Regions from separate parts of the Paenibacillus sp. FSL F4-0243 genome, predicted to be linked through region 1. Evidence: riboswitches for the same ligand, from Rfam matches in the RefSeq annotation. Region 1 holds a riboswitch; the other holds the start of a gene.
What was found. Region 1 has a riboswitch for S-adenosylmethionine ahead of NSS87_RS25995 (methionine ABC transporter ATP-binding protein). Riboswitches for the same ligand answer to the same signal wherever they lie in the genome.
Positions count from the first base shown of each region.

Region 2: linked by a shared signal. The riboswitch ahead of metA (homoserine O-succinyltransferase) and the one ahead of NSS87_RS25995 (methionine ABC transporter ATP-binding protein) in region 1 are both predicted to bind S-adenosylmethionine.

Region 1 is NZ_CP150151.1:5,847,558-5,852,390, reverse strand. Features, by position in the region: gene NSS87_RS26015 (polysaccharide biosynthesis protein) at 1-612, shown strand, start outside; gene NSS87_RS26010 (thioredoxin family protein) at 691-1,035, shown strand; gene NSS87_RS26005 (heme A synthase) at 1,125-2,102, shown strand; gene NSS87_RS26000 (Cthe_2314 family HEPN domain-containing protein) at 2,212-2,946, shown strand; SAM riboswitch class I at 3,047-3,186, shown strand; gene NSS87_RS25995 (methionine ABC transporter ATP-binding protein) at 3,287-4,303, shown strand; gene NSS87_RS25990 (methionine ABC transporter permease) at 4,303-4,833, shown strand, end outside.
Region 2 is NZ_CP150151.1:1,908,308-1,913,140, reverse strand. Features, by position in the region: gene mqnC (cyclic dehypoxanthinyl futalosine synthase) at 1-889, opposite strand, end outside; gene NSS87_RS08530 (aminotransferase class I/II-fold pyridoxal phosphate-dependent enzyme) at 1,158-2,330, opposite strand; gene metA (homoserine O-succinyltransferase) at 2,367-3,287, opposite strand; SAM riboswitch class I at 3,401-3,531, opposite strand; gene corA (magnesium/cobalt transporter CorA) at 3,930-4,833, shown strand, end outside.

The sequences.
Region 1 (4,833 bases):
GTGTTGGCACTTGTGGCAGCAGCTTATTCTGTAAACGGGTTATTGTTCAGCAGCTTGGACGGAAGCGGAATTGTGGCGATGCTTACGATTGGAACGATCTTTCAGATCACCATGATGACAACGAACTCCATCTTGCTCGGTATGGGCAAATCACGCATTTCAATGTATTATGTGCTAGTGGGTATTATTGTTAAATTAGTCGCAAGCTTCTTACTAAGTAAGATATTTGGGATCTACGGGATTATCGGCGCAACAGCACTTTGTTTCGTAGTTATTACTATTCTTAACTTACGGATGCTGAAATCCATTGTACCTTTCGAAATTATGGGTAAACGGTGGGGCGGCTTCGCAATTGCGGTTCTGGTGTCCGGTGGTATTGGTTTTGGACTTAACCAAGCTGGAATTCTGTTAACAGATCTAATGCCTGCACGTCTGGCATTTCTGATCACTTGTCTTGTTGTAGGGGCCGCAGTTGTTGTTATTTATCTGGTCATGCTAATTGTACTGGGTGTGCTTACTAAACAGGAAATCTCCAGTTATCCGCGTGCATTGCAAAAATTGCTCCATCCGCTGATGAAATTGCAGCCTGCGCGTGTTCGTATGAGAGAATAAGTTTGACTTCTGCATGACATTTTGCTTCACTTAAAGAATAGAAATTTGACAGATATGGAAGAAAGGACTGAACAAGCTATGGACAAAATTAGTTCTCCTGCTGAATTTCAGGTAGCCATTCAATCTCCTCGATTAACTGTAGCCATCTTCAAGGCGGACTGGTGCTCGGATTGTAAATTTATCGATCCTTTTATTCCTGAGGTAGAGCAAGCCTATGCAGATCGTCTAACGCTGGTTGAGGTTGACGTTGATGCTGTGGGTGACGTTAGTCAGGAACAAAATATTATGGGTATTCCAAGCTTTGTCGCGTATTCCGATGGACGTGAATTGGTTAGATTCGTTAATAAATTACGTAAATCCCGCGAGGAAATTGAGAATTTCCTGGATAAAGCGGTTCAAGTGCATCAAAGCCTTCAACAGTAATTCCGGAAAACCACCGCTTTCGCCTGTTCGAGCAAAAGCGGTGGTTTTTTAAGATGCTTCTTCATTACTAAAAACTGCGGGTGATATTTTTGTCGACAAATCAGTTGAAATGGCTTAGTTATCTTACTTGCCTTATCATGTTCCTCGCTGTACTAGGGGGAGCGGTTGTAACGAAGACTGGATCGGGATTGGAATGTGGAAATGAATGGCCGCTCTGTCATGGGAAATTGATTCCGGCCTATACTGTAGGTTCGATGATTGAATACACCCATCGCTTGTTTAGCGGATTGGCAGGGTTATTGTCACTTGCCTCGATGATTGCCTTTTGGCGTTATGCTCGAAATCGGCGGGACTTGTTAGTATATGCATTCATGACGTTGCTGTTTGTAATTGTTCAAGGTGGTATGGGAGCGCTTGCAGTGATTAAATCCCAATCTGCTGCTGTAATGGCACTACATATGGGCTTTTCTTTGATCGCTTTTTCAAGTTCTCTAATGCTGGCTCTAGGAACTAAAAGGCGACATGAAGCAGGTGAGTACGATCCTAAGATGGAGCTTCAGAAGCAACCCGTCAGTAAGGCTTTCCGCAATTTAACCTGCTTTACGGCCTTTTATTCCTATGTTGTTGTTTATATTGGAGCCTTTGTTAGTCATACGGATTCGCGCGGTGGATGTTCTGGCTGGCCGCTCTGTAACGGTGAATGGGTTCCCGAGCTTTCCGGGGGAGTAGGTATTGTTTTTACGCACCGGATTGCGGCTTTGATCTTATTCATTCTTACTGCGGTGCTTGGACATTTAGCTTTTTGGAAACATAAGGATTACCCAGAGCTAAGAGCTCTTGGCGTAGCGGCTGTTCTGCTGTGCTTGATGCAGGTATTTAGTGGAGCTGCTGTTGTTTACACACTAGATAATGAAAGATTGTACATATTTGCCGCTTTGGCTCATATTTTGTTGATCGCTAGTTTGTTTGGTGTCTTATGTTATATGAGTGTAAGAGTCTGGCAGCTGAATCGCGCGAGAAATGTAGTTGTTGAAAAAAATCCAACGAATCCAATGACACCGTTGTAACACCCTTGGTAGAAAGTTCCCACCGTGGATAGAGTCGCTTTACCTGCGGAATAATAAAGTGGAAATCGGTATATCGTGGTGCTGGACAAAACTTTAGGAGGACTGGGATATGCTGCGGGTTATACTTGGAGAGCCGCCTCGAAAGAACAGCGGTGTATTGGCTGACGCGATGGAGAACATGGCCACATTTGCAGCCTTACTGCGCAAGGAAATGAACGCTCATGAGGATAATGACCATGAATACCGCAAGCTGGAGATTTGGACACGTGGACTGATCTCCTCATTGGATGAATTGGAGCAAAGCTGGTTCGCAGCTGCTTTTTACCGGAAATCGGTAATCGCTGGTTATATGGACGATATGTCACCAGTGGAACAAGGCGATTATGCGCGGTATGTTTATTTTTATAAAGATGGATTTATTCGTGTGTTCTCTCTTCTGGACAAGCTTGGAACGGTACTGAATCATTTTTATGACCTCAAAACCTCCAAATTAAAAACGCACTTTTCTTATTTTACAGTACTGCGTCAACTTCAGTTATTGAATGTGCATCCTGCATTAGCGGATCAACTGGAACAGATCAAGAACTCTTATCGTGATCCACTGGAGAATCTACGCAAGCGCAGAAATGCTGAAATTCATTATATGAATTCCGAAATGCAGGATGATTTATGGCAGCGACATCAAGGCTTGCATGACAAAATTCAGCTTGAGGATTTAGATAGCCATCTTGAGGATTTGAAGCAGTCCCTTGAAATGAACTGTAAAACATTAATCGCGGCATTCAGCTACAGCAATGAACAGCTGCGTAAGGAAATCAGCAAGGCAAAGCGTGTACAATCCTAAGCGTTCAAGATATTTCCTTTTGACAAAAAACAAGAAACTTACTATACTTATGCTTGCATTAAAGTCTGTACGAATTCAAACATAAAATTTCATACTCTATATCTTATCGAGAGTGGCGGAGGGATAGGCCCGATGAAGCCCGGCAACCGATTTGTATACAGCGCGATTAGCGTTTTGTACAAATGTCATGGTGCTAATTCCTACAATGACGCAAGGTTTGTGGTCGTTGGCAGATGAGAAGGCATTGTCTAAATAAACACACAGAGCCTCTTGCGATCTGCATCGATCGTCGGAGGTTTTTTTGTATGGAATAAGTGAATTATAAAGGGGGCGACGAGCGTTGATTAATCTAAAAGGAATAACAAAGGTATATGGAAAAGGCAGCCATGCGGCTACAGCACTTTCCGGATTGAATTTGTCTATCGAAAAAGGTGAAATATTCGGAGTTATTGGCCATTCTGGAGCGGGGAAAAGTACATTGATCCGTTGCATTAATCTGTTGGAGCGTCCGACAGAAGGGGAAGTTTGGGTAGATGGCATTGAACTAACCAAGCTTACTCAAGGTCAGCTGCAGGAACAGCGGCGCAAAATTGGGATGATTTTTCAACATTTCAATCTGCTATCTTCTGCGACGGTGTACGATAACATTGCTTTTCCTCTGCGACTCACAGGCACTTCGAGAGCAGATATTGATACTAAAGTGAAAGATTTGCTTGCCTTAGTGGGGCTTGAAGAACACCGGGATAAATACCCCTCCCAATTATCAGGCGGACAAAAGCAACGGGTGGGCATCGCACGGGCACTTGCCAGCGACCCTGATGTGCTGCTGTGTGACGAAGCAACCTCTGCGCTTGATCCACAAACGACAGACTCTATTCTTAAGCTATTGCTCGATATTAATAAACGATTCCATCTGACCATTGTGCTGATCACTCACGAAATGCACGTGATTCAGAGCATCTGCGACCGTGTTGCGGTCATTCATGGTGGTGGTATCGTTGAGCAAGGTAAAGTCACGGAGGTATTCCTGAAGCCGCAGCATGAGGTCACTCGCGATTTCATTCGCAGTGAATCACAGAATGAGGGACCTCTTCGTACGGCGCTTGACGCTGCTGCTGGGGACAACTCTCAGGCCGTCAAAATTACTTTTTTCGGAGAGAAGACCTACGGCTCTGCACTTTCCAATGTAGTACGTGAGACAGGTGTTAGCTTCGCCATTCTGCATGGTACCATCTCAACGATAAAAGACGTACCTTATGGACAAATGATTGTTCGATTCGAAGGTCCAGCTGAAGCGATCGCTGTGACGATAGCCGAACTAACCGCTCAAGGCCTTGAAGTGGAGGTGATTTCGTAATGAATTTCGCAGACTTAAACTGGCAAGAAATGATGGATGCTACAGTTGCTACCTTGCAAATGTTAATATTCTCTGGATTGTTCACAATTATTCTTGGTTTACCACTCGGAATTCTATTGTATTTATGGGGAAGATCGAATAGTATAGTAATCAGAGTAATTTACTCGGTCTTATCGTTCGTTGTAAACATCCTACGTTCGGTACCGTTTATCATTTTGATGGTAGCATTAATTCCATTTAGCAAAGCCGTTGTTGGAACTTCCATCGGAGTACTCGGTACGATTCCACCGCTCGTGATTGGTGCAGCTCCATTCTTTGCTCGCTTGGTGGAAACGGCATTAAGAGAAGTGGATCGTGGAGTAATCGAAGCGGCGCAAGGGATGGGAGCATCCACGAATCAGATCGTTATGCGTGTTCTTTTGCCAGAGGCTCGTCCAGGTCTGCTCGCTGGGGTTACGATCACACTGGTTACACTGGTCTCCTATACGGCAATGTCCGGGATGGTAGGCGGCGGCGGGCTAGGGGATCTA
Region 2 (4,833 bases), 3.0 Mb from region 1:
CCCAAGAGGACTGGAAGTTTTTAATATTGTCTAGAACAAGGCGACTTATGGCTACCGTCTTCAGATATTCTTCAGGCGTTTGTCTATCCAGCTTCAGGTTGGTATTGTCCGGTTGGAAGGTCCAAGAGATAAAGGCCAAGAAACCCTCTGAATCATACTTGTTGGCAATACACTCGTCCTGAGCCTCACGCACACGAAGTAAGTGTAATGCCCGTTCTTCCATACTTTCACCAAGTCCAATGACCATCGTAGCTGTCGTATTCATACCGATCTTATGCGCTGTCTGCATGACATCCATCCACTCGCGCCATGAGCCTTTAAGTCGGCTGATCTTGCGTCGTGTGCGATCATCGAGAATTTCCGCTCCACCACCTGGTAGTGAATCCAGGCCAGCAGCATGGATTTCACGCACAACTTCCTCGAGCGATAATCCAGATACTTCTTTCATCTTCATAATCTCAGCAGGAGAGAAGGAGTGCATTGTAATCTCAGGAAAACGTTGCTTAATTCCGCGAAGTATATCGGTATAATAGCTGAAAGGAAGATTTGGGTTCGTACCGCCTTGCATCAGTATTTCTGTACCATTTACAGCGATAGTCTCAGCGATTTTTTGGTAAATCGTCTCATCCGGCAATACATAACCCTCATCAGAGCCAGGTCTGCGATAAAATGCGCAGAAACGGCAGTAGACATCACATACATTCGTATAGTTAATATTACGACCAATTACAAACGTGGCCATCGGGTCTGGATGCCAGCGTTCCATTATGGTGTTTGCAGCTGCACCCATTTTCTCAATTTCGTTGCTCTCGAACAGCCGGATGGTATCTTCCAATTGGAGACGTTCACCCCGTAGGGCTTTGTCCAAAATAAGATCTATCGCACTCATCGTTCGCATCCTCCTTCTAAACCCTTAGGGGTATGGTAGAATCACAAAATTACAGGAAGAAAAAACGTTGTCTCTTTTTTCAAGGTGACAACCCTTTCTCATACAATTGAACAGTTCATTTCCTCATCGTATCACAATCTGAACAGCTTGAAAAATGCTTTTACATTCTTCGCAAATTCCTATCCAGAAGAAAAGCAGCATCGCACTAAGCGATACTGCTAGTTATACTCTATTTCTCCACTAACACTCGATTGAACATTTCTTCCTGTTACTTGGACTCAATTTCTGCCCTAGCGGCTTCTAGTGCTTGGCTAAGATCAGCAATCAAATCCTCTGCATGTTCAATACCGACGGAGAAGCGCAGTAAACGATCATCTACACCCACAGCATTTCGAATCTCCACAGGAATATCAGCATGCGTTTGTACAGCCGGATAAGTCATCAGTGACTCTACACCGCCCAAGCTTTCTGCGAATGCAATAAGACGAATATGACGAAGAAGCGGCTCTACGTATCTGGCATCTTTTAATTTGAAAGAAAAAATACCGGTATTGCCTGAAGATTGGCGATTCTGGATTTCATGTCCTGGATGATCAGGCAATCCTGGATGGAACACTTCCGCAATCGCTGGATGCTCTAATAAGTAGTGAGCGATCGCTAATGCATTGCTTTCGTGACGCTCCATACGCAGCGCCAATGTCTTCAAGCCCCTCATCAACTGATAACTGTCTGTTGGTCCGAGCACGGCGCCAATAGAGTTATGTAGAATAGCTAATTCAGCTGATAATTCTACACCCTTGGATACAATCAGGCCTGCCAGTACATCATTATGACCACCCAAATACTTAGTAGCGCTATGAACTACAATATCCGCACCTAATTCTATAGGCCGTTGGAAGAATGGAGTCAGCAGCGTATTATCTACAATGCTAAGTAACCCATGATGACGTGCCCAAGTGCACACGGCTTCAATATCCGTGATCATCATAAGTGGGTTCGTTGGCGTTTCAATAAATACAGCTTTCGTATTTGGACGACGCGAAGTTTCCAGTGCATCCAAATCATTCGTGTCTACATATGAAGCAGTGATTCCAAACTTGGACATAATCCGTTCCAACAAACGATAGGTACCGCCGTAAAGATCCAGCGAAACGATCAGATGGTCGCCTTGAGCGAACAAGGTAAGCACCGTTTGTATCGCTGCCATCCCTGAGCTACAAGCAAATCCTGCATCTCCGGATTCCAGTTCTGCAGCTGCATTCTCAAGCACTGAACGGGTCGGACTCTTGGTACGGCTATAATCAAACCCTGTGCTCTGACCGAGTTTTGGATGACGAAATGCCGTTGCATTATAAATCGGAAAATTAATTGCTCCTGTGGCTGGATCTTCTTGAGAACCTATTTGAGCCAGTCTACTTTCAATCCTAAGTTTGTCATCCATGATTAATGCCTCCTAATTTATATTGTAGCGCTATTATTAGTAAACAATCGGGTCGATATCATAAGGCGTTTCTTGATATACATAGTAATTGAGCCAGTTAGAGAATAATAAATTGGCATGCGCACGCCACACTGCTGGAGGTGTACGTTCTGGATCATCTTTAGGGAAGTAATGTTTCGGCAAAGCCATCTCCATCCCTCTAGACACATCACGGTCATATTCCCATTTCAAGGATAGAGGATCGTATTCGGAATGTCCGGTCACAAATATTTGTTTACCGTCGTTTGTAGCCACTAGATACATACCAGCTTCTTCGGATTCCGCCAGAATCTGCAGATCTGGATTATTCTCAATATCTTCACGGGAGACATCGGTATGACGAGAGTGTGGTACATGGAATACCTCGTCAAAGCCGCGCAACAGTTTAATGTTATTTTGATTAATCGTATGAGGGAAGACGCCAAAACATTTCTCAGGCAATGCCACTTTACGAACACCAAAATGATGATATAAGCCTGCCTGTGCCGCCCAACAAATATGCATGGTTGAAGTCACATTGTCCTTGCTCCATTCAAAAATCTCTTTCAGTTCTTCCCAATACGATACTTCCTCGAACTCCATTTGTTCTACAGGAGCACCTGTAACGATTAAACCATCCAAACGGCGGTGGCTGATCTCGTCAAAGGTTTTGTAAAAGCTCTTCAAATGTTCAGCAGAAGTATTCTTGGAAATATGGGAACGCGGATGCAATAAAGTAACATCAACTTGTAGTGGCGAATTTCCAATTAAACGCAGCAATTGAGTCTCTGTCGTCTCTTTAGTCGGCATGAGGTTCAGAATAGCAATCCGTAGTGGACGGATATCCTGATGGAAAGCCTGACTTTCGTCCATCACAAAAATATTTTCTCCGGATAGTACTTCTTTCGCCGGTAAACTGTCGGGAATTTTAATTGGCATTGTCTTTCCACTCCTTAGCTGAATTTAGTTATTTTGCCGCACTGCGGCTTGCTGAACATAAAAAGACCTTCCTCGGAAATCGAGAAAGGTCATATCTACAGTCATATGCGCCTCTCTCATCTGCCAGAATGTTCCTGAAAACGATTAGACGTCTGCAGAAATTCCGCAAGAATTAGCACCGTGCGTTTACACGCCGGTTGCCGGGTTTCATAGGGCTAGTCCCTCCACCTGCTCTTGATAAGATTTAGCTGTATTCAATTAAATTACTTTAAAATTCACTTTAAATCATGAACCTCCTTTTCGTCAAGTCCATACAATGCTGAAGAAGCCTCAAAATCACAATAAATTTGCTTGAAAGAGGCATACTCCGTTGTTATACTAGACAAGTATTTCATACCTGAACGAAAAGAAGAGGTGAGAAGAAGGATGGAAGGCGACCCGAGCTCGCAAATATGTGTACAGAATGAGCAACCACACAGGATAATCATCAGCTTGCCGGCGGCGGGAGCAGTTCTTCTTCATGCCCTCGAAACGTCATTTGGCCCTATGTATTGATTGTACCGCCGGCCAAGCTGATTTTTTTCTCTGTGCTTAATTTAGCAGTCCCTAGTGAAGACCTGGGGATAGGAGGAGTGAAATCAGATGAAAATCCGGCTGGTAAATGCAGGGGTTTTTACACCTATTGATGAAATTGATGAAACACTAACACCCCCAACGGAAGGGTTCTATTGGATTGACGCCGATGTTGAGGATTTGGAGCTGCTTCAGCCCTTGTTCAACCTACATGATCTTGCTGTTGAGGATTGCCTTAGCGAAGAGGATCAGCGTCCAAAGATCGAAATATACGAAAGTCACTACTTTATAGTTGTAAATAGCATCCGCTTTGACGATGAAGAAATTTTCCTACGGGCGCTCAATGTATTCCTTGGAAGACATTACATCATCACTGTCACGAAACAAAAGATCAATGAACTACGAATCCTGAAGCCTATGCTCTGGGAGCAAGAAGTAAGTGAACCGGATATGTTCCTTTACTTGCTAATTGACCTTGTCGTTGATAACTATTTCTCCGTCGGCGACCGAATTGAAGCTCGGATTGAGAAGCTGGAAGAAGATATCCTCATGCATACCAAGAAGTCACATCTCAGTGAAATTATCGGTCTGCGAAGTGAAATTCTATGGTTGAAGAAAATGCTGGGGCCACAAAAAGAAGTGATCAATACCCTAAATAAAAAAGACCTCCGTCTGATTGATGATCAGCTGCAGAAATATTTTAGCGACATTTATGAAAATGCGGTTAAAATATCTGAAACCTTTGAGACGTATCGCGATCTCATGGGCAACTTACGAGAGGCATACCAATCCAGTATCGCCAACCGCGCGAATGAAATTATGAGAGTATTTACTGCGATTACAACAATATTCATGCCCCTGACCGTAATTACCGGAATCTACGGTATGAACTTTGATCATATGCCCGAGCTTCATACGAAATATGGCTATTATGGCGTTATAGGCGTTATGTTGACGTTAGGCTGTGGGATGC